3 regions of the Proteocatella sp. QWL-06 genome follow, and region 2 is predicted to be linked to each of the others. Evidence: riboswitches for the same ligand, from Rfam matches in the RefSeq annotation. Region 2 holds a riboswitch; each other region holds the start of a gene.
What was found. Region 2 has a riboswitch for cyclic di-GMP ahead of AC4PGZ_RS00305 (transglutaminase domain-containing protein). Riboswitches for the same ligand answer to the same signal wherever they lie in the genome.

Region 1 (7,477 bases), 800 kb from region 2:
AAGGCCTCCCCCTCGCAGCGACTCTGATCGAAAATAACGACAACAGATGCAAAACGAGCCTTGTCATGAGTGTTTATACAAATAAGCCCGGAATCCAGCTCTATACCGGCAATTTTATCCCTTCAGGCATATGTGGCAAGTCAGGCGCAAAGTATGGACCCCGGCATGGTGTCTGCCTGGAAACCCAGCAATTTCCAGACAGCATAAATCACCCGCATTTTCCAAGCCCAGTTCTCAGAGCCTTCCAGAAATATAGCTTCAGAACCATATATCAGTTCTCACATATTGAACGCTGAATGTAAATTATGGGTATATATATCCTGAATGAACTTTGATTTCGGTAGTGTAAAGTTCGTTATGAAAAAGCGATTTAAAAGGATTGCCAGATTTTGTATCCGATCTTTAAAATATAATGATGTGCGAAGCACCTGAATTCGGTTTTTTTGCACAACAAAAGGATCTTAACCACCCTTGAATTTTCAAAAAATAATGCTGTTTCTCTTTTGTGTGGGATTGGATTTTTAGTTTAGCATCATTTTTCTCAATTTCAAGGGCAAGCCAAAATCAATGTATTGATTTTGATGGTCAACTGGCTTGATTCTCTTTGGCTTCTTCCTGCATTTTCAGTATGCTTTGTTGCCCAAGGTAGATTAGCAGCTGCCATTTTCCGGGCATGTTTTCTGCTTTATCAAGCATTTCGTGTGTATTTAATACCTGATTGTTAAATCTGGAGTGTCTTCTCAGAAAGTTGTAGTAGGCTACCCACAGTGACACGGAGTAATTTGCTCCTTCAAAATTGTCGTAGCCGCAGGTGCATCTGTATGTTTCTTTGAAGGTTCTGTTTAATCTCTCTACTACTTGCTTGTATGGTCTGTATTCTTTTGATACTGCATCATCGTTTGCAAGCCCAATGACCTGTGTGATGTCAAATTCCAGGGGGTTTTCCTGAAGGGAAAACTGCTGTGCGGCGAGTGGATAGGCACTGTACCCGTCTGCTATGAACTTGAAGTTGTCTGTTACTTTGTGGATTCCTCTGAAGGCTTTTCTCATGGCCAGTATGCATGGGCCTACGCTTCTGCTTGCTGATACCTGGTAGCCTATCACTGATTTTGAAGCGGCATCCATGATAAACCAGATGTATCCTTTGATGCCTCGTACTTTTATGTAGGTTTCATCGGCGATAAATGTTTCTGATTTTTCGTAAGGGTAGCTATCTATGAATGGCTTGATTAAAAGCGCAGCTGTTCTGCAGTAGTTGGATACCATTGTGTGGGAGATCCTTATTCCGTAAAGATCTTCAAGGGCCTGGGCTGTTTTTCGTAATGAGAGTCCAAGATTAACATGAAATGTAAGGCACAGGGACATGATATGTGCGTTTTGTTTTCTAAACTTCAGTGAGGATGAGTTCTTTGGAAGGGATTTTAAATCCATCTCAAAGAAATCTACGGTGAATTCCCGGTAGATGTAATGGAGTTTGTATTTGTATTTTTCTTTTTTATCTAGGTTTTCCGGATCTACTTTTTTCAGGTTGTTGAGATAGTACTTGCACTTTTGATTGGTGCATTTATGTATGCTAAAAAAGGTCCTGTCTCTTTTAGGGACAAGGCTGTGACTGCAATGAGGGCATTTGAGTTTTAATGGTTTGGTAACTCTTTTTCCGGTGGAAAATGTCTGGCTGCATATCTTGCACTGGTACTGGCCGTTGTCTCCGTTGTTATCGTAAATATAGTGATGCGGAGCATTGCATACTGGACATGATATTTCTTCTGGTATGGTTCTTCCGTTCCTGCGCTGAACTGGTTTTATCTTCTTCTGATATTTCGATTCGTAGTATGACAGAAGAAACTGCCAGTCCTGTTTGATGAATGGCTGGATTATTGGAAGTTGGTCTGTCTTGAATTTTTGATATTTTGGTGAGTGGGTATCGTCATGCGCCCACTTACCTAATGGAATATATTTTGAAATAAATAGTACTAAAAATCGAATTTGTTGATTTTGGTATTGAATTACATGTAGTAAATGAGTTATAATTTGAGACATAACAATGGCACCCTTGCCTTTCTGTTTTATTTGTTGTGTTGGAACTCAAATTATATCAGAAAATGGGGGGTCATTGTTTTTTTATTTAAAAAACAGTGAAAACCTTTGAATATACAGCAATATTAAATAAAATAGGGGTGTAAAACTTTACACTACCTTGATTTCAGGAGGAGGCGTTTTATGAAAACTACACATCCAAAGCATGTATTTCTGTTCCGTCTGCTGTTTTTCATATTCCTTATCATTGCGGTTTTCCTTTCCGTCAACATAGCTATGAACGTCTACAGCAGATACAGCGCAAGAATGATGATGGAAGAGCTTAAGGATGAAAAACCTGTCCCTCCGCTTGCTGTTTCAGATTCGACTCTGCCTGAAACGCAGCCATCACCCGAAGATCCATCTGTTGAAGTCAGGGATTTCAAAACTTCAGAAAAGCCTCAGATGCTTAAGGATCTGCAGGAAAAAAATCCCGATACCATAGCCTGGATCGAAATTCCAGGGACTTCGGTAGATTATCCGGTGATGCAGTCAGACACTAATTCTTACTATCTCAGGCGCACCTTCAGCCGTCAGTATAACATAACGGGAAGCATATTCGCGGATTACAGGAATTCTCCCGACTTCGATGACCAGAATACGGTCATATACGGACATAACATGAGAGACGGCTCAATGTTCTATGATGTATCGCTTTTCATGAATGAAGATTTCTATAAGGATAACAGAAGTATCATAATAACGCTTGATGACCGGATCCTTGAATATACTGTTTTTTCAATATATGAAACCCAGAAAGACTATGACTACCGCTCTCCTGAGCTTGACAGCGACCTGTTTGAGGAAAAGCTCCGGGAATTCAGAAACAAATCCCTGATTGAATCCGATGTCCCTCTGAGCGAAAGAAGCCGAATACTGACACTCTCGACCTGCAGCTATTCCTTCCAGGATGCCAGGATTGCACTCCACGCAGTGCTTACCTCAATAACCGAGTTCTAATTGCTTATATAATTTATGCAAGCAAATTATATAAGCAAAACAAAAGCAAAACAAAATATCAGACCCCTCATAAAAATCAGAGGAGCCTGATATTTTTCAGTTATAGAATTATCCATTTAAATAATTTTCCAATCATAATCATCATTAAATTTTTCTTTTTAATACATACATTGCTGCCAATGAAAGTCCAAGCATCTGCATCTGCATTGCTATTCCTGCATCTGATGTCTGTGGATTTTCGTCTGGATCAGCTGACATTACTGTCTGTGCTAAAACAACTTCTTCAGGTTCTTCTGCAGAGAATACTGGTAGACTTACTATTACTTCTTCTTCAGGGCCAAATGCTTCGATTACTATAGGCTCTTCAGTTCCTCCACCAGGAGTTATCCTTACAGTAGTTCCACCGCCGCCTCCGCCGCCTGTTGTTCCACCGTCATCACCGTCATCGTCATCATCATCGCCGCCGCCATCGTCAGGTCTGAAGTAGTAGTTACCAAAGTTTACGTCTTTGAATACGTCACCGTCTCCAACTTCAACTATAACATGCATTCTTCCTGTTCCTGAAAGCTCTGGTCCTGTTACTGGATATGTCTGATACCAGTAAGGCATTGATCCAATGTTTTCAGAAATATAATAAGTTGCTTCGTCCTCAAGCTCTGTGAATTTGTAGTATCCATTTGCGTCAGTAACTTCTGTTTTCATGTTCTGAACGTCTGCTACTGTGAGAGTTCCGCTTTCATCCATGTCACCAAGGTATTTCCATAATGTTATTGTCCATCCCTGAAGACCTGATTCAACTTCATCCCATACGCCATCTCTGTCAGAGTCATTGAATTTGTATCCTTCAATTGTTGCAGCAGCTATATCAGGCTGATAGTTACCAAATAGATATAATGATGCGCCTTCAAAATCCTCTGGATACATATAATCTTCTTCAGTAAGAGCTATAGATACGAGATTAGTAAGTGGTAATGACTGAACCCATCCCTCAGGAAGTTTTTCCTTCATATAATAGGTTCCTTCTGTTTCTACCATGAATGAGAACTCTCCGTTTTCATCTGTAACTGTAGTTGCTGCTGGCTGAACTGCTTCTTCTGATGGGTTAACGTTATAAAGATAAATTGTTACGCCTTCGAGTCCAGGTTCGTTTTCATCACGGAATCCATCCATGTCAAGGTCATTAAATTTGAAGCCTCTGATTCTGCCTTCAATATCAGGCTTATAGTTACCAAATAGATATGCTGTTGCGCCTTCAAAATCCTCTGGATACAGATAATCTTCTTCTGTAAGAGTTACCATGAAAAGGTTGTTTGCAGGAGCTGACTGAACCCATCCTTCTGGGAGTTTTTCCTTCATATAATAGGTTCCTGCTGCTGCTACTGCGAATGAGAATGCTCCGTTTTCATCTGTAACTGCAGTTGCTGCTGGCTGAACCTCTTCTTCTGAAGGATTTACGTTATAAAGATAGATTGTTACGCCTTCTAGTCCAGGTTCGTTTTCATCACGTAATCCATCCTTATCAAGGTCGTTGAATTTGAAACCTCTTATTCTGCCTTCAAATTCATCTTCTTCTCCAATTGTGTTTGTAACCGTCCACATGCACTTGATATCCTTTTCTATGCAACGTGTTTTTTCCATTTCAGGATGGATGTCTATATTCTTGATCTCAAATCCTTCAGGAAGACCTGTAACAGCTTCTTCTTTGATCTCGTACTTAAGTGATTCTAAAATATTGTTGGCTTTGTCTGTCCAGTCATTATCCTCATTGAGCTTAAGAGTAATGTCTTCTACTGTTTCGTCAGTAAAATCGATTTTTACGCTTACTTCTGGAAGTTCGTCTGTATCAGTTATTATCTGACCATGCTCATCCTTCCATACCTTCGTTACTTCGATATCCCTTACTGGAACAAGCTTGTTTATTAATTCATAGCTGCATTTCACGATATCGCCAGGTTTATATCCGGATTTTTGTGGCATGTCATTGTCACATCCGCCTGTGAATTCGCGTGAATTCTCAGAGTCAAGAATATACCCAGCAGGAAGGTCTTTGATTGGATCTTCTTTAAGCGTGTAATTCTTTGATCCATCCAGTTTCTTGAATGTATATTTCCATTGATTTGCCTTTTTTAAGGTTATGGTTCCAACTCTGGTTTTACCGTCAAATATGCCTACGGTTACCTGAGGAAGGTCTTTTACACCATCTGGGAAATTCTCATACATATAATAATTTTTTACAATCTTTCCGTCCTGGTCTTTCCAAATCTTTTCAACCGTAATTTCTTTTTCTTTTTTAGGTGCCGGTGGCTTAGAAACCATCATAGCTGCCATTGCTGGGGCCTGTTCGGTTACAGCTTCTTCTTCAACTACTTGTTCTTCTTCAACTAATTGTTCTTCTTCAACTAATTGTTCTTCTTCAACTACTTGTTCTTCTTCCACTATCTGTTCTTCGCCCACATCCTGCTCAACATCTTCCTGCGGAATGATTTCCTCAGTTTCTTCAACCGGGATTAACTGGGGCTCAGAAGAAAGTTCCTGAACGATCTCGTTCTGAACGTCCTGGATAGTATCTTCACCTTCTGCATACGCGAATGATGTCCACGCACTTGAGGTGATAAGAATTACCGTCGTAAATAGCGATAACAGTCTTTTCCTTCTCTTAGTTTCTCTCATCTTCATTATCCCCTTTTTAAACTATTGATTTAAAAAGGTCGGTTGCACCACTAGCTCCGTGCATTTCCAAGGTGCCCAGATTCAAAATGCACTTCACAGCTTCCTCTCAAAACGATAGAGTATAGAGAAAGGTCGGTTGCACTACTGGCTCCACATATCCTTAAGTGCCCAGATTATACGGATACGCTTCTCAGCTTCCTTTCTAAACTTAGTTAACAATAAGCTTAGACAAAGGTTTTTATAAATGCCTCAATCTAATACTATAAGCCTCATCCTCCTCTCAGTAATATTTTCTGTTTACATTAATATACCCTCTGCCATGTGATATAAAGCTATTAGCATTGTGGCATTAAAGTAAGATTTTAGACATAGATGGGGGCGTAAAAAAAGGGACTTCACATTGAATGAAATCCCTGTATTCCTTTTTCAGCTGATATACCTGCTGTATCTTTCATTTCTTGCTGCAATCTGCGCTGCATACTCTATCCCAAAATGTTTCTTCAGATATGTCAGAAGATGCTTAAGATCCTTAAACTCGAATCTGTACTGTGAATTCACTATGGCTGCGCCTCCTCCGCCAGAAGAAGCCCCTCCTCCTGAAAATACTGCCTTGCTGAATTTTTCTCCATCTGTTCCATTAACCCTGTCCTTATCTTTTACCGGTTTCACGATTTCAGGCTCTACGACTGCCGGTGCATCTATCTGAGGAAGCCCTGGCTCAGAAGGCTTAACTACCGCTGTCTCAGTTGCAGGTGGATTTGTTGCAGGTGGTTCTGCCACTGGAGGATTTGTTACCTGAGGCTCTGTCACTGTAGTTCCTGATGAGCTTCCGTTAACAGAAATATCCTGCCTCCAGTCAAATATTATCTCAAATTTGCAGCTCTTGTCCTGACCCTTCTGATACTGCTCTTCATCATATGGTATGAACGCAGTTATTATTATGCTCTTGCATTCACCTGTACTCAGTTTCAGCATGTCCAAGAGCTTCTCTGCTTCTTCCTCAAAAAGCGCAAGATTGTTGCCACTTATAATATTTTCTCCTATTTCGGCTCTGTACTCAACGACGTCACATTCATCATCATACTCGAGGCTATCTATTCTTATCTGATTAAGGATCGCATTTACACTGCCTTCGTTTTTAAAGCAAAGCGTTGCGCTCAGCTCGCATCCGGGAGCTATCTTGTCTATCCTTATGTCAGCAATGCCTTCATCTATATCTACTTCAAGGACTGAAACTCCATCCGTGTCCCCTTCTGTGTGTTCTTCGCAGTACTGCACATCAAATGTTCCTGTGGATACTGTTGCATATACCTGAAGACTGTCCATCCAATAAGCGTATCCCGTACCGAGGATTCCTGTGATCATGACCAGTATTCCAAAAATCCCCTTGAATTTTTTCATGAACAACCTCCTTTCTAAAGGTTTTCATTTTTCATATCTCTACTCTTGCATACCTCACATTTGCATTTTTACTATCACTTTCTCTCAAATCTATGTTATATCTGTACATGGTGCTTCCGTCTATCACGCAGAAGTATTCTATTTCCTTAACGTCCTCCCTGTATTCATAAAGTATAGGCTTTCCAAGCTCATCTGCGACCTTCACTATGTCCTCCATCTCCTTGATGTCATATATGCTGTCCATCTTTTCGATCGATATCCTGCTCACACCCGCGGCTCTGCTTCCATAGCTGGAAAGCATCTTTTTGACATCCCTGCATTTCATTTCCTCAGCACATGGCGGCTTTGACATAATCGCCCAGGCTGTAAT
Region 2 (7,477 bases):
AGAGCACTTGTCGTTCATTATGAAATCTGCTACATTCCCATCCTTAAGGGTTATTATCTTCGTGTCCTGTCCCCCGATGTCTATGACGGTAGCCTCTCTGGTATCAAAAAAATATGCCGCGCCTGCCGCATGACATGTTATCTCCGTCACTGTCCTGTCAGCATAGGGAACGGATATCCTGCCGTAGCCTGTAGCCACGACGGTCCTGCCTCCGCTTGATATGCCGCTTTTCTCAAGGTCATCCTGAATGATCTCAGCCGTTTCGAGCGAGCTCCACCCCGTAGGCATCACCTTCTTGTATACTATCTTGTTTTCCCTGTCCATGGCAACTACCTTTGCCGATGTAGAACCTATATCTATACCTACTCTGTACATTATACCCTCTCCATTTCAAATATCCATACACATACTATTTTACTACATTAACGGCTCTGTGAGGCAGGCTCTATTTATAATATTCGTCTATCGTCACTATAGATTTTTTCTATCACGGTGATGCGCACTCAGACAAGTCTGCGGCATTAAAAAGGCGACGTCTGAATGACATCGCCTGAGCTTTCTTATATTACATCCTGGTAGATGTAGTTTCCTATCTTTATATAGTCTTCGAGCGTAAGTCCGTTCTGCGCGCTGTCAAACTTGTGTTTCTTTGAATCTGTCGGTCCTACGAGGAAGTAATCATGCTTTAGAACCTGTTTTCCGTTTGAAGTTACAGGATCGTCATATGTCGCATCCACGAGCAGCCATTCTCCATCTATATATACGAGGTTGAATGCATGGTTCATCACGTTTGAGGTAACCTGTACGACTGGTATCTCAACCAGCGTCGCCATTATCGTGAACATTCTTGAATATCCGTCACATACCGCTCTGTTGTCTACTGCTACTCCTGCCGGTGAATGTGCATTGTTTCCTGAAGATGCATCGTATACTGTCTCATTTATTATCTTGTCGTGTATCGCTCTGAGCTTCTGAGTATCTGTCATGCCGTCCTTGATTATCTCCGCCGTCCACTGCTTTGCTACGTCTACGACTACAGAGTGATCATATGAGCTCATGTTCTGAAGGTTTATAGAATAGTTTCCGCCTGAGCTCTTTATGCTCATGGAGTTGAAGAAGGGAACCACTGAATATACTCCCTGAAGGAATCTTGTAGCTTCTTTTCTGTCTTTCACGAGGTCTGCGTCTACCTGCATCTGCCATCTGCTTCCTGAATTGGAATCCAGAGTATCCACGCTGTCGATGTTTCTTCTGAATTCTGTGTTAAGCTGTCTAAGATACTCAAGCTTTGAATCTCTCACATCTGCGAAAGAAACTGCTGTGCTCGATAAGATGAACATTGAAGCCATGACAAGCGAGCTTATTTTTTTAGTTATGTTATAAGAATATTTTCTCATAGTAGTTTTTTCTCCTGTTTTTCAATCAGTAGACTACTATCAACAATATATTCCCGAAAAATACCCGAAAAATTTTTCCCAACAAAAAAACTTCTCCTTCGGTAGCTGGCTGCCTGTACTGAGTACTTAGGCCCTTTAGCTTTGCGTCCCATCCTTTCGGGTGGTTTGCTATTATCGCTGAAAAGTAGCATTATATATATTTCCTTGCGTATTATCACCGTTGTTACATACATAATACCATATTTTTTGTTTTAGTGCATTAAATTTTCTGTTTTTTATGTGGCAAACTTGCCTTTATTCTCTTTCAACCAGTGAATATATGAGCGCATTGCAGATTGCCGCCGCAACGTTGCTTCCGCCTTTTCTTCCTCTTGCCACGATATATTCAGCTCCTGATTCCATTATGAGCTCCTTGGATTCCACCACGTTCACGAATCCCACGGGCACTCCGATTATGAGCTCCGGCTTTAGCCTTCCTTCCTTGATCATCTGGTCGAGCACGATGAGCGCGGTAGGGGCATTTCCTATGGCGAATATCAGCGGACGTCCGAGCTTTGCTGCTTTCTCCATAGATACTATTGCTCTCGTCACGCCTCTTTCCTTCGCCTCTTTTGCCACATCCTCGTCAGCGATGTAGCAGCATACCTCTCCACCAAGCTTTGCGAGATGAGTCTTGTTTATGCCCGCCTTTGCCATATTGGTGTCAGTCACTATCACTGCTCCATTTTTGAGCGCCTCTTTTGCCCTGCTTACAGCGCCCGGAGATATCACGAGGCTGTCCAGATATTCAAAATCGGCAGAGGTATGGATTACTCTCTTTACGATGCTCTCATGCTCCGGAGCTATCACAGCATCCGGATAATTCTCCTCAATTATAGAGCTTATTATCTCAAAGCTCTTTGCCTCTATCTCATCCGGCTTTATTATATCTATCTTCATATATTGCTCCCTCTCCTTATTAATGCCCGGCTGCACTGCTGCCTCCCGCAGCATTCCCGGCAGTGCTGCCTGCGCCCGCGGCGCCGCAATAATCTGCCGTTATTATATACACGGGATTGGCGCCTATCATCATGTTGTAGCTTCCCATCTTCTGCGATTTTGCCGCAGATATGCTGAGATACTCAGCATTTTCAAATCCCAGCTCGCCGAGCACCGTGAATGCCTCCGTAAGCGTCTCGAGCGTCACCGTGTTAATCACCAGCCTGAAGCCCCTCGTGCTCCTCGATATGATTGTCTCCAGTATCTGCCTCAGATTGCCGCTGCTTCCGCCTATGAATACCCTGTCCGGCTCCGGCCACGACTCCATACCCTCAGGCGCCCTGCCTTCAGATAGCTCTATGTTATAGCTTCCGGTTGCTGCCATGTTCTTCCTGATTAGCTCTATGGCCTCGGGATTTCTCTCTATAGCATATACCCTGGACTCGCAGGCCTTTCTTGCCATCTCGATCGTAACCGAGCCGGTGCCTGCGCCTATGTCATACACCGTGTCCGAAGGCCTTATGCCGAGCTTTGCCACAGATATCCAGCGGATTTCTTCCTTGGTCATAGGCACCTTCGCCCTCTCAAAGTCGCTGTCCCTGAGCATCTGGGATGAATCTGCCGAATGAGGGTTTTCGATAAGCATGACCGCGAGATTCTCAAATTCAATCTCCGCTATCTCCGCAGCGCTTCCGGACACAAGTCTCTCATCCTCGCTGCCAAGATTTTCGCCGACCGTCACGGTAACGTATCCAAGGCCTGCTTCTGCAAGCTCTCTGCATATGCTGTTCACCTTCTGCTCTCCGCCCGTAAGCGCGAATACCTTCTTGGTGTAGCTTGCGAGCGCGACCATGCTCGTGCTCCTGCCGTGGGCACTCGCTATCCTGACATCATCATAGCTCCTGCCAATCTTAGCGAAGAAGTATGCCATGCTGCTGATTCCGTTAATATACTCGAGCTTTATGTCATGGCGCGCGTCATAGCCGCCAGGCCCGGTTTCCGCTCCCACCGCCGAAGACCGGCAGGCCTGTGCTTCCGCTTTCAGCTTCTGAAGGCCTTTTGCCACGGTCCTCGAGAGGCTGAAGAAACCAACGTCGCCCGAAACCGGCACCGCAATGTTATCTGCACTGCTCTCTATTATCCTCTCAGCGACCTCAGATACCTTGCAGAGCGTGATCACGGCCCCTGGGTTCAGAGTCGTGTCAAGGCTCAAATCCAGCCTCCTTGCCAGGGTGTCCGTCAGTATTATCTCCTGAGCACCGGCAATCGCCTGAGAAGCCTCTTTTGTGAGAGACTCCTCAGTGCCCATGCCGATGCCTGTTATCCTTACCGTCTTCATATTAATATATCTGCGCGATTCTCTCGCTCACTATCTCAGCCAGCCTTGGATCTGCCCCAAGAGTGTCCGCCATCTCCACCTTTATGTCGCCCTTTCCTTCAAGGAATTTTTCTATCTCAGCCGGGATATCTTCCTGTATGTGAAGCCCTGCAAAAAGGAAGTATGGGATAACCTTTATGTCATCCACACCTTTTTCAAGCAGGCTGCTGAGGCCCTTCTCAAGCGTCTTCTCGCTCAGCTGAAGAAATGCATGCTCTATTATCTTGCCCGGATTTGCCTCTCTTACCATCTCCACTATCTTTTCAAGCGTTTTTTCTGTCTCTGTCGCCTTGCTTCCATGTCCAAGTATCAGTATTCCCTTCATTAGCCTATGTCCCCTCTCTTCATCGCATCTGCGAGTTCTTTTGCAAAATATGTTATCAGTACGTCGGTTCCTGCTCTGAACATGCTTATCGCGCTCTCACACATTACTCCGTACTCGTCTATCAGACCCGCCTTTGCTGCAGCCTTTACCATCGCAAACTCCCCGCTCACGTTGTACGCCGCTATCGGCACATTCGTAGTGTCCTTGACTTCTCTTATTATGTCGAGATATGAAAGCGCCGGCTTTATGATCAGTATGTCCGCGCCTTCCTTTATGTCCTGATGGCATTCCTTGAGCGCCTCTCTCCTGTTGTGATAATCCATCTGGTACTGCTTCCTGTTTCCAAAGCTTGGCGCAGAGCCTGCAGCCTCTCTGAAAGGTCCGTAGAATGAAGACGCATATTTTGCGGCATAGCTCATTATGCTCGTATGCTTGTATCCGTTCTCATCAAGAAGCCTTCTTATAGCCGCTACTCTTCCGTCCATCATGTCAGAAGGCGCAACCATGTCCGCCCCGGCCTGAACCTGTGAAAGTGCTGTCTTTGCGATGTATTCAAGTGATGCATCGTTGTCCACGTCATGTCCGCACAGTATCCCGCAGTGACCGTGTGAAGTGTATTCGCACATGCATGTGTCCGCTATGATGTAGGCATCCGGACATTTTTCCTTTATCGCCCTTATTCCCTGCTGCACTACGCCTTCCTCATGATATGCCTGAGTTCCCACCGGGTCTTTTTCCTCAGGTATACCGAAAAGAAGGAACTTGTCCACGCCATGCTCCATAGCTTCCTCTACCGCCTCATGTATCCTGTCCGGGCTGTAGTGAAAATGGCCGTCCATAGATGATATAGGCGTCTTGATGTCCTTTCCTTCCTTTATGAAGAACGGAAGTATAAGGCTGTCTGAAGAAACTCTCGTCTCTCTTGTCATTCTTCTTATCGCATCTGTCTCTCTGAGTCTTCTTGCTCTGTGTATCATTTCCATCTATTTTCTCCCTCTGTTTTACGATTTATCTATTTTCCTGTTTCTATGTTCGATTCTATCCTGTGAAGTATTTCTATCTCTTCTATCATCGAATCCATGGTCGATTCTCTCGAAACGTGGATCCTCATATCATACTTTCTTGCTTCTGCCGCCGTCTGCTCGCCTATGCAGATAGCGCTCACCTTAGTGAAGTCATAGTCCGGGAAGTCCCTCAGTATCGACTGCGTAAAGCCCGTTACCGTAGAGGCGCTCGTGAATGTTACATAATTTATCTTTCCTGCATCCAGCTTTTCTCTGACTGTTTCCGACTCATTGCATACATAGCTCGTCTCATATATATGGACATCATCATAATCAATCTGGTGATGCTCGAGAGTCTTTGGAAGCACGTCGCTGCCCTTGTCCGCCCTAAGTATTAGGACTTTGTCTTCTTTTTCCATGATCGCTGCCAGTCCTGCTGAAAGCGCCGGAGCATCATAGGTCTGAGGCATATAATCCACGAGCAGGTTCCTGTCCTCGAGCCTTTTTCTGGTTTCACGACCCACCGCCGCTATCTTGAGGCCGAAGAATATCCTGATGTCGAGCCTCATCTGCGAAAGCTTTTCAAAAAAGCTCTCAACTCCCGCCGGGCTCGTGAATACCATCCAGCTGTAGCTCCTTATATCCTCGATCGCCTTCTCAAGCCTTGGATTGTCCTCTATGACAGCAGTCTCGATGCATGGGTATTCTATGACATCTGCGCCCTGATCTCTCAGCCTGTCTGCGATCGTGCCTATCCTGTCCTTTGGCCTTGTTACTACAATAGTGCTTCCGTGGAGCGGCTTTTTAGTGAACCAGTCAAACTTGTCGCTGAGCGCGCATACAGTCCCTACTATCGTTATCGCCGGGCTCTGGATGTTTCTAAGCCTTACCTCTGACGCGAGCTCGGATATCGTGGAGACCACCTTCCTCTGATTTGTGGAAGTCCCTTTTTCAACCGTCGCTGCCGGCATCTTAGGGTCCATTCCCGCCTCGATGAGCCCCTTCATGAGCTCCTCTATCGCAGTGAGCCCCATCAGGAACACAAGCGTGCCTTTGTGAGCTACAAGGGATTTGTAATCTATGTCTATCTTCGTTCCTGCCTTCGCATGCCCTGTTATTATGTGTACGCTCGAGCAGCAGTCCCTGTGAGTAACCGGAATGCCGGCATACGCAGGCACCGATATCGCAGACGTTATCCCCGGCACCACTTCAAAATCTATCTCATGCTGGTGAAGCAGCTCCAGCTCCTCGCCGCCTCTTCCAAACAGGAAGCCGTCCCCGCCCTTGAGCCTTACCACTCGCTTTCCGCAAAGCGCATGCTCGAGTATGAGCCTGTTTATCTCGCTCTGAGGAACCAGGTGATGATTGGATTTCTTTCCGACGTTTATTTTCAGGGCATCCTTAGGGATGAGCCCGAGTATGCCGTCTCCGATAAGCCTGTCATATATGACAACCTCGGCCTGTTCAAGCCTCTCTTTTCCCTTGAGCGTAAGCAGTCCCTTGTCTCCAGGCCCTGCTCCCACGAGGGTTACCTTTCCAGTCTTCATACATTCACTTTCCTTCTTGAGATCCTGAGCCAGGGATACCGCAGCGGACTGTGCGTCAGCTATCTTCGCTCTCACGGTTTTTTTATGTACCCTTGGCATGGTAACTGTTATTATCCTGTTGCCGGAAGCGACCTGCGCCTCTTCCTGCCTCTTCATCCTCTCATAGTCCTCCTGACAGACATACATCCCGGTAAGCACTATCTCGTCTCCGTCTATGTTGCTGTGCGCCGCTATAGGAGCGCTGCAGCCTCCGTCAAGTTCCTTTACGAATGCCCTCTCGCATCCTGTAGTAATCCATGACTGGTCGCATGCAAAGTCTCCAAGCAGGCTCACGTCAAAGCCCTTCCTCGCCTGCACCACGATTACGCCCTGGCAGTTTGCGGGAATCATCTCCTCTGGAGTGAAATACCTGCTTATCCTGTGATCGAGTCCCAGGCGCTTCACTCCGGCCGCTGCAAGCACGAGTGCAGAATATTCTCCGCGGTCGAGCTTTTCGAGCCTTGTTATCACGTTTCCTCTGACAGGCTTTATGTCCGCGCCCGGGTACAGCTTTTTGAGCTGCATGCTCCTTCTTGCGCTGGATGAGCCTATGGGCTTTGAAAAATCTATTTCCGAAGCTCCCTGCGGCAGTATCAGCACGTCCCTCGGGTCTTCCCTTCTTCCCGTCGCCACTATCGGCAGCTCAGAAGGTATATCCATAGGCATGTCCTTGAAGCTGTGCACCGTTATGTCCACACCACCATCGAGCATCGCCTTGTCCAGTTCCTTTACAAAAAGGCCCTTGCCGCCAATCTTGTCCAGCGTCTTGTCCAGGATTATGTCTCCCGTGGTCTTCATTGTCACGAGCT
Region 3 (7,477 bases), 790 kb from region 2:
TATTTAAAGAAACTGTTTGACCTTCCTCAAAAAGAGGTATAATAGTATTACCAATGGTAGATGATACCAACGAAAGGGGAGTTTCATATGTTAGTGAACATTTTAGGAAGAAATCTTAGGATTACAGAGGCAATGGAAGCCAATTTTGAAGAGAAGTTATCAAGATTGGACAAGTATTTCAGCAAAGAACAGGAGGCTAAGGTAAAGGTAGCAACTTTCAAAAATGAGCAGAAGGTGGAAATAACGATTCCCTTTGAGACTGGACTTGTGAGAGCGGAGGCTACAGATCTTGATGTGTACAACGCACTTGATACAGCCGTTGAAAAATTGAAAAAACAGCTCACAAAGCACAAGGATAGACTGATGAAGAAGACTCACAATTCAATCAGGTTTGAAAATATCGAAGAATACAGCCCTGAAAAGGATGAGATGGTGATAGAAGAAGGAAAGGATCAGATAATCAAGAGAAAATCCTTTGAATACAGACCGATGTCTGAGGAAGATGCGATATTACAGCTTGAGATGCTTGGACATGAATTCTTCGCATTCCACAATCACGAGACAGACAAGATATCCGTAGTATACAAAAGAAAAGACGGCTATTACGGATTGATCGAACCTAAAGTATAAAATATTAACGAAAACATAAAACCGGCGAAAACGCCGGTTTTTTTATGCAATGACTGATGCCTCAGACATTATACAATGACGTCTGAGGCATCAGAAAAATAATAATTAAGAGGCTTTTTGTAAAATCCTTAAATAATAGAAATTACTGATATAATTATAACACATTATGCTGCTTTGTACAAATACAAAAGAGACAGTTCATGATGAACTGTCTCCTGAAATCATATGATTAATTTCTATACATGTATCTTTGATGCCTCATAGGCTGCTTTTTCTTCGTCAGTCATCTTAAGCTGGAACAGACCAAGGAATGCAAGCGTTATAGAAACCAGAGGGTTCACTATATTCAGTACGCAGTATGGAAGATACTCGACTGTAGGAACTCCAAGAGCTCCCGACATAAAGGCTCCACATGTATTCCAAGGGATAAGCGGTGAAGTTATAGTACCACCGTCCTCAAGCGTACGAGAAAGGTTACGAGGAGCAAGTCCTCTTTCTGCATAAGCGTCCTTGTACATACGTCCTGGAACAACTATTGAAAGATACTGGTCAGCTGCAATTATGTTTATGAATATTGAAGTGAATATTGTTATAGTAACAAGTGATCCAGTTCCTTTTGCAAATTTAAGAAGCGTTGCAGCAACTATTCCAAGCATTCCTGTAGATTCAAGTACTCCACCGAATGTAAGGGCACAGATTATAAGTGATACTGTCCACATCATAGACTGCATACCACCACGAGTAAGAAGTTCAGCTATCATTATCTCGGCAGCAGAAGCTCCGTCAGACATAACAAATTCATATCCGTTATTTGATGAGCTTAGAACATCACCAAAGCTTACGCCCTGGAACGCCATACCAAAGAATGCTCCAAGTATAACTCCTCCGATAAGTCCAGGTATAGCTGGAACCTTGAATACAACCATAAGTATAACGGCTACTGGAGGTATAAGCATAAGCATGCTTATGTTAAAGTTTGCCTGAAGTATAGCAAGAAGTTCGTTTATAGCTGCATAATCAAGTTCCTGTCCCGCATACTTAGCTCCCATGAAACCGAAAACTATAAGTGAAATTATGTATGATGGACCAGTAGTGTAAACCATGTGTTTAACGTGATCAAAAAGTGTAGCTCCGGCCATTGCAGGTGCAAGGTTTGTAGTATCAGAAAGAGGTGACATCTTATCTCCGAAGTATGCACCTGATATTATAGCTCCGGCAGCAACCGGCGCTGGTATACCTATACCCTGTCCTATACCGATAAGCGCTATACCAACAGTACTTGCAGTAGTCCATGAAGATCCTGTTGCAAGAGATACAACTGAACAGATAAGAACTGTAGCTATAAGGAATATACTTGGTGAAAGGATCTGAAGTCCATAGTAGATCATCGCAGGAACAACTCCACCCTGAATCCATGTTCCAACAAGCATACCTACTATCATAAGTATTATGATTGCCTGCATTCCCATGTTGATAGTCTTAAGGATTCCATCTTCAATCTCACTCCATGTGTATCCAAGCTGGAATATCGCAACGAAAACAGCTACGGCTGAAGCCATTACAAGTGGAATGTGAGCATCAGCTCCAAAGATTACAAGACCAATGTAAAGAAAAATGATAAGTGCTAGTATAGGCAGAAATGCTTCCCAGAGTTTGGCTTCTCTTTTTTGCCTGACTTTTGGTTCTTTTGACATATAAACCTCCTCAAAATATGAAATTATAATAAAAATTTAGAGCCTGATATACAGGCAGTAACCGAAACAGAATTATCAAAAAATTAAAACCAGAGCGAATCTGTTAAGGTTAACGTGAACAAGTGAATTTAAAAGATGCCTGTAAATTCATAAATTGATTATAACAGCTATCAAATAAAATTTCAAGGATAAAAACAAACTATGAAAACGTTTTAAACAATGATGTAGCATTTGATTTCTGAATATTCATGATACTTGAGCGCTTTCACCATATCTTTGTTAATTTTTTCATACTTCATCAAAAGCGGTATTCCGGGGGGATAGGGGATTATTTCCTCAGCAGAGATGTCATCATCGAGATTTGAAATATTTTTAGTAATTATTAATAAGTCACCATCGGTTTTATTATTACTTAAAATAATGTTTTTCAGGCTCTCTGTTTCAGGATAGAGAGATATGAAATCTGCTTCAAAAGCATAGTCAAACAGGTGATTGTTATTTTTTAGAGAATCTTCAACAGCTTCTGCCAGAGCTAATATGTCGGATTTCGTATGAGTCAGTCCTGCCATGAAAAGAATGTTGAATCCTGCAGCCATCTCGCACTGGATATGATAATTCTTCCTTAGTATTGCAGAGAGTACCTCTCCTTTTATCGGGGTTTTCAAGGCAATCTTGCAGAAATCCTGAGGCATGCCCGCAGCATAGTCAGAATATACCCTGACATAAGGATTTTCAGAGAGAGCCTGTTTTGACTCTTCAATCCATGATTTCAGATCAGAAAGCCTTTCAGGTCCGTATCTGGTCATTATGGAGACGGCAGCTTCGCAGGATGCCATGAATAAATAGGAAGGACTCGATGTCTGATAGAAATTGATGTTTTTTCTGAGTCTCTCCATTCTGGAGTCTGGAAAATTATGGCCAAGATGAAGCATGCTTACCTGAGTAAGCGCCGGAAGCGTTTTGTGAGCGCTCTGCACTGAGATGGCAGCTCCCTGTGAGACCGCACTTTCAGGAAGATCACTGCTGAATTCAAAATGAGCGCCGTGAGCCTCGTCTACTATAAGGTAGATATTTTTAGATTCAAGATAGCCGGATATGCCTTTGAGAGGAAAGCTCCTGCCAAAATAGTTCGGACAGGTAAGTATTACCGCCGATATGTCATCTATTCCCCGTTTTTTGAGATCTTCTATCATATTAAACAGTTTTTTAGAATCTATATGAGAGTCATTATGAAAGACTGGATCTAGTTCAGGATATATATAATGGACATTAACATTCATTCTGCTCAGAATGCTGTGGACGCTTTTATGGCAGTTTCTGGCGACAATGACGTGGGAGTCCTGGTCGACAAGGGTGTCTATGGCGATATGGAGTCCGCTTGTACTCCCGTTTACGAGCACGAATGACTGCTTCGAGCCATAAGCCCTGCTTATCTGACTCAGCGAATCAAGTATGATGCCCTGTGGATCATTAAGATTGTCGGTGCCGTCCACTTCGGTCACGTCGAATTCATACATATTCTCTGCAAGATATTCCAGCTCAGGGAAACTCGCTCTTCCATAATGACCCGGCATATGGAATCTCAGGACTCTCTCATCCCTGTAATCGGACAGTCCTTTGAGTATAGGCAGATCGATAAGATTCATAAAATTCTCCTTCTATTTGTTTTCATGATTTGAAATCAACGCTAAATGTAATTGCAGCTTTCTTATGTACATATTATATCATCTGTCGCGCCGACATATGCAATTATTAGCAAATATAAAACTTGAAATTTGTGCCGTAAAGAAGTATAATTAGAAAAGTAATCTTATATTGGAGGTAAATAAAATGAAAAAGCACATCAGAACACTAACAACAAACAACCTTAAAAAGGATGCTGAGAAAAAAGGATGCGGCGAGTGCCAGACTTCATGTCAGTCAGCATGCAAGACTTCTTGTACAGTTGCAAATCAGGAATGTGAAAGATAATTTAATATTATTATTTATACAACTGAAAATTTGTCTGTAGGACTTAATTGAATGTTGGTGAAAACCAACATTTTTTTTACAGTTAATTCATAGCAAAATGCTATGGATTAAAATGAAATTTAGTTTTATCATATAAATACTGTTTATTATCTGGAGGTGTCAATATATGAAAACAAACGGAGGAAGCCTGGGAGAACTCCTGAAGGTATATCTTGATCAGGATCCTGCTGCAACATCAAGGCTCAGCGTACTTATAAATTATCCGGGAGTGCATGCTATCATAGTGCACAGGCTTGCACATGCTCTTTACCAGAGAAGGCTCAATTTTCTTGCAAGGTTCATATCTCAGGTAGCAAGATTTTTTACCGGAATCGAGATTCATCCTGGAGCAATAATTGGAAAAAATCTTTTCATCGACCATGGAATGGGAGTAGTCATAGGAGAGACCGCCGAAATCGGAGACAACTGCATCATATATCACCAGGTTACGCTTGGGGGTACAGGCAAGGATAAGGGCAAACGTCATCCTACGCTCGGGGATAATGTATTGATATCCACAGGAGCCAAGGTGCTCGGTCCGATATATATAGGGAGCAACAGCAAGATTGGAGCAAATGCCGTAGTTCTTGAAGACATTCCAGAAAATTCTACAGCCGTAGGAATACCGGCAAAAGTAGTTAAAACCAAGGTTTAACAAATTAAGCCTTGAAAACTGAATATTCTGACTATAAAAACAATTGTTTGAGACAAATAATGTTGGTTATATAAGACTTAACATCAAATTGAAATGATTTTGAAGCTGTTATGAATATAAGGGCAAACTCCGTGAAAACGGGGCGTCGCAAAGCTAGGAATCTAAGTCAGGTACATATATCAACAAAAGTTTAATCATTCTATATTTATATCTGATATGATAGTTCGGCTGCAACTTATTTACTGGTTGCAGCCTTTTTATTTTCGTGATTTTTAAGGGGTGTGTCATATGAAAAATCCAAAAGCAGGAAGGACAGCCTGGAAACTTGGAGCTTTACTTGTCACGAGCAGCCTCTGCATATCTACTCTCGGCATAAGTTATTCATATTTCGGGGAAAGCCTTGAGAGCAAAGCGGTGCTTACGGTAGCTGAGATGGATGTCGTCAGTGATGAGTCCGGAAAGATCGAGTATGACTACGATCAGAAGGTACTCAAAGTGACATTCTATCTGAAAAATACAGGAGATTTGCCGGTAAAGCTCAGTATAAAGGATGCAAAAGCGTTATATAACAGTTTTTCTGATTCTTCGCAGCAGCGAATTTTTATGGAATATGATGATGAAATATTTGAAGACATTATACTTGAACCGGATGAAATGGAACAGGAGTTCACTATGGAATTCAAGAACGTCCACGTAGAAGCAGAGGAATATGGATATTTTGAAACAGAGATAGAGCTGGAATATGCATATTCTGAAACCGAGTCATGGAAAGACTCTATAGAAATAGAGGCAGTAGATGAGAACAGGCAGCTTCAGGCCGAAAGATATCTCGCATACCTTACAGCTCTTGAAGCACAGGCAGCAGCACAGCCAATTCCGGAAGTACCATCGCAGCCGATTCCGGAAGTACCATCTGAGCCGGTTCCAGAAGAACCCGCACAGCCACTTCCTGAAGAGCCGGCGCAGCCAGTTCCTGATATTCCTGCACCAGTCGAGCCGGAAGTACCAGAGCCAGAGGCACCTGCGCCTGAAGCAGTGACAGAGCCGGCAGAAGCACCAAAAGTAGAAGAATCGCCAGCGGAAGCGGCACCAGCAGAAGCTGCACCAGCAGAAAATGGCGATACGCCGGATTCAGCACCTGAAGAGGCTGCACCTGAGGGGATGACTTCATGATGAAGATATCCAACAGGATAAGAGCATCAGCGGCAGTACTGGTCATTATGAGCACAATGATATATGCAGCTGAAAACACTGTAATAAATGACAATTTCAGTGCAAACATGCTAACTGTTCCGCTATGGATCATGACAGCGATAATTGCTACAAGGAGCCTTCCTCAGGGAAGAAACCATGGAAAGCTTCAGCACCGCAGAAAGATCTATATATGGGCAATGAACATGGCGACGGCCTATGTGATTATAAACATCATAGCAGGATACCTGCTTGGGTTTGGGAAATCACCATACCAGTTCACGCTCAGGGGGATACTTCTCAATCTCTTCGTATTCTCTGCCGTAGTTGGGAGAGAATTCGTCAGAGACTATATCCTGAGATCCTTTACAGAGCATACGAAGCTGACAGCCGCAGCAGTTATATTGTTCATGACGCTGATTTCAGTATCACTCTTTTCGTGGACAGAGATAAAGGATTTCAAGACGGGAGTGATCTTCATTTCCGAGGTTCTGCTTCCACAGCTCGGAGAGAACATACTTGCGACAACCCTTGTATATTTTGGGGGCCCCTGGGCTTCCATCATATATATATCGCTTACGAGGGGGATTACCTACCTTGTACCGATACTTCCGGATCTCAACTGGCTTGCCAAGGCCAGCATAGGATTTGGGATACCAGTAGTGTTCACAGTTTTTTTCAACAATCAGTATCTCAGGCTTACAAAAGTAATCAAGCAGTGTAAGGACAATGATGAAAATGTTATGCTCTGGGTGCTGGCGATGGCTATATCAGTTGCGTTCATATGGTTTGTAGCAGGTGTTTTTCCAGTGTATCCATCAGCTGTTGCTACCGGAAGCATGATTCCGGTTATACAGCCCGGGGATGTGGTAATACTGAGAAAGATATCGGATATGGACCAGGCGGAGCAGCTTAGTGTTGGAGATGTCATACAGTTCAAGCGGTCTGACATACTCATCACACACAGGATAACGGCCATTGATAAGTCTGATGAGGAGGCGATGCAGATAACCACTAAAGGAGATAACAACTCGGGCACAGATTCAGTGCCTGTGGGGGTAGAAGATCTGAGAGGCAAGCTTGTAAGGGTGATCCCAAAAATTGGGTGGCCGACTCTTCTTCTCAAGAGTGGAAATCAGATTCTGGACACCGAGGTTGAATTTTAGACTCTTTACCCCAATGAAATGATCAGATGTATTTAAATGTGATTGTAAAATATTTGGGAGGAAAATACGATGAGAAAGATGAAGAGCATATTAGGTATACTTATTCTATCAATCGGTATACTAGGAACAGG

Region 1: linked by a shared signal. The riboswitch ahead of AC4PGZ_RS09365 (SdrD B-like domain-containing protein) and the one ahead of AC4PGZ_RS00305 (transglutaminase domain-containing protein) in region 2 are both predicted to bind cyclic di-GMP.
Region 3: linked by a shared signal. The riboswitch ahead of AC4PGZ_RS09390 (hypothetical protein) and the one ahead of AC4PGZ_RS00305 (transglutaminase domain-containing protein) in region 2 are both predicted to bind cyclic di-GMP.

The regions. Positions count from the first base shown of each region.
Region 1 is NZ_CM178755.1:1,953,770-1,961,246, forward strand. It holds gene AC4PGZ_RS09350 (aldose epimerase family protein) at 1-296, shown strand, start outside; gene AC4PGZ_RS09355 (IS6 family transposase) at 586-2,040, opposite strand; gene srtB (class B sortase) at 2,221-3,036, shown strand; gene AC4PGZ_RS09365 (SdrD B-like domain-containing protein) at 3,181-5,706, opposite strand; cyclic di-GMP riboswitch class II at 5,734-5,819, opposite strand; cyclic di-GMP riboswitch class II at 5,828-5,914, opposite strand; gene AC4PGZ_RS09370 (hypothetical protein) at 6,133-7,107, opposite strand; gene AC4PGZ_RS09375 (DUF5305 family protein) at 7,139-7,477, opposite strand, start outside.
Region 2 is NZ_CM178755.1:49,460-56,936, reverse strand. It holds gene AC4PGZ_RS00310 (acyl-CoA dehydratase activase) at 1-375, opposite strand, end outside; gene AC4PGZ_RS00305 (transglutaminase domain-containing protein) at 561-1,397, opposite strand; cyclic di-GMP riboswitch class I at 1,495-1,577, opposite strand; gene AC4PGZ_RS00300 (precorrin-8X methylmutase) at 1,692-2,336, opposite strand; gene cbiT (precorrin-6Y C5,15-methyltransferase (decarboxylating) subunit CbiT) at 2,356-3,714, opposite strand; gene AC4PGZ_RS00290 (sirohydrochlorin chelatase) at 3,716-4,078, opposite strand; gene hemB (porphobilinogen synthase) at 4,078-5,055, opposite strand; gene cobA (uroporphyrinogen-III C-methyltransferase) at 5,091-7,477, opposite strand, start outside.
Region 3 is NZ_CM178755.1:1,962,883-1,970,359, reverse strand. It holds gene hpf (ribosome hibernation-promoting factor, HPF/YfiA family) at 88-630, shown strand; gene nhaC (Na+/H+ antiporter NhaC) at 867-2,324, opposite strand; gene AC4PGZ_RS09405 (aminotransferase class I/II-fold pyridoxal phosphate-dependent enzyme) at 2,537-3,970, opposite strand; gene scfA (six-cysteine ranthipeptide SCIFF) at 4,155-4,295, shown strand; gene epsC (serine O-acetyltransferase EpsC) at 4,462-4,989, shown strand; cyclic di-GMP riboswitch class I at 5,101-5,225, shown strand; gene AC4PGZ_RS09390 (hypothetical protein) at 5,278-6,162, shown strand; gene AC4PGZ_RS09385 (signal peptidase I) at 6,159-7,346, shown strand; gene AC4PGZ_RS09380 (SipW-dependent-type signal peptide-containing protein) at 7,416-7,477, shown strand, end outside.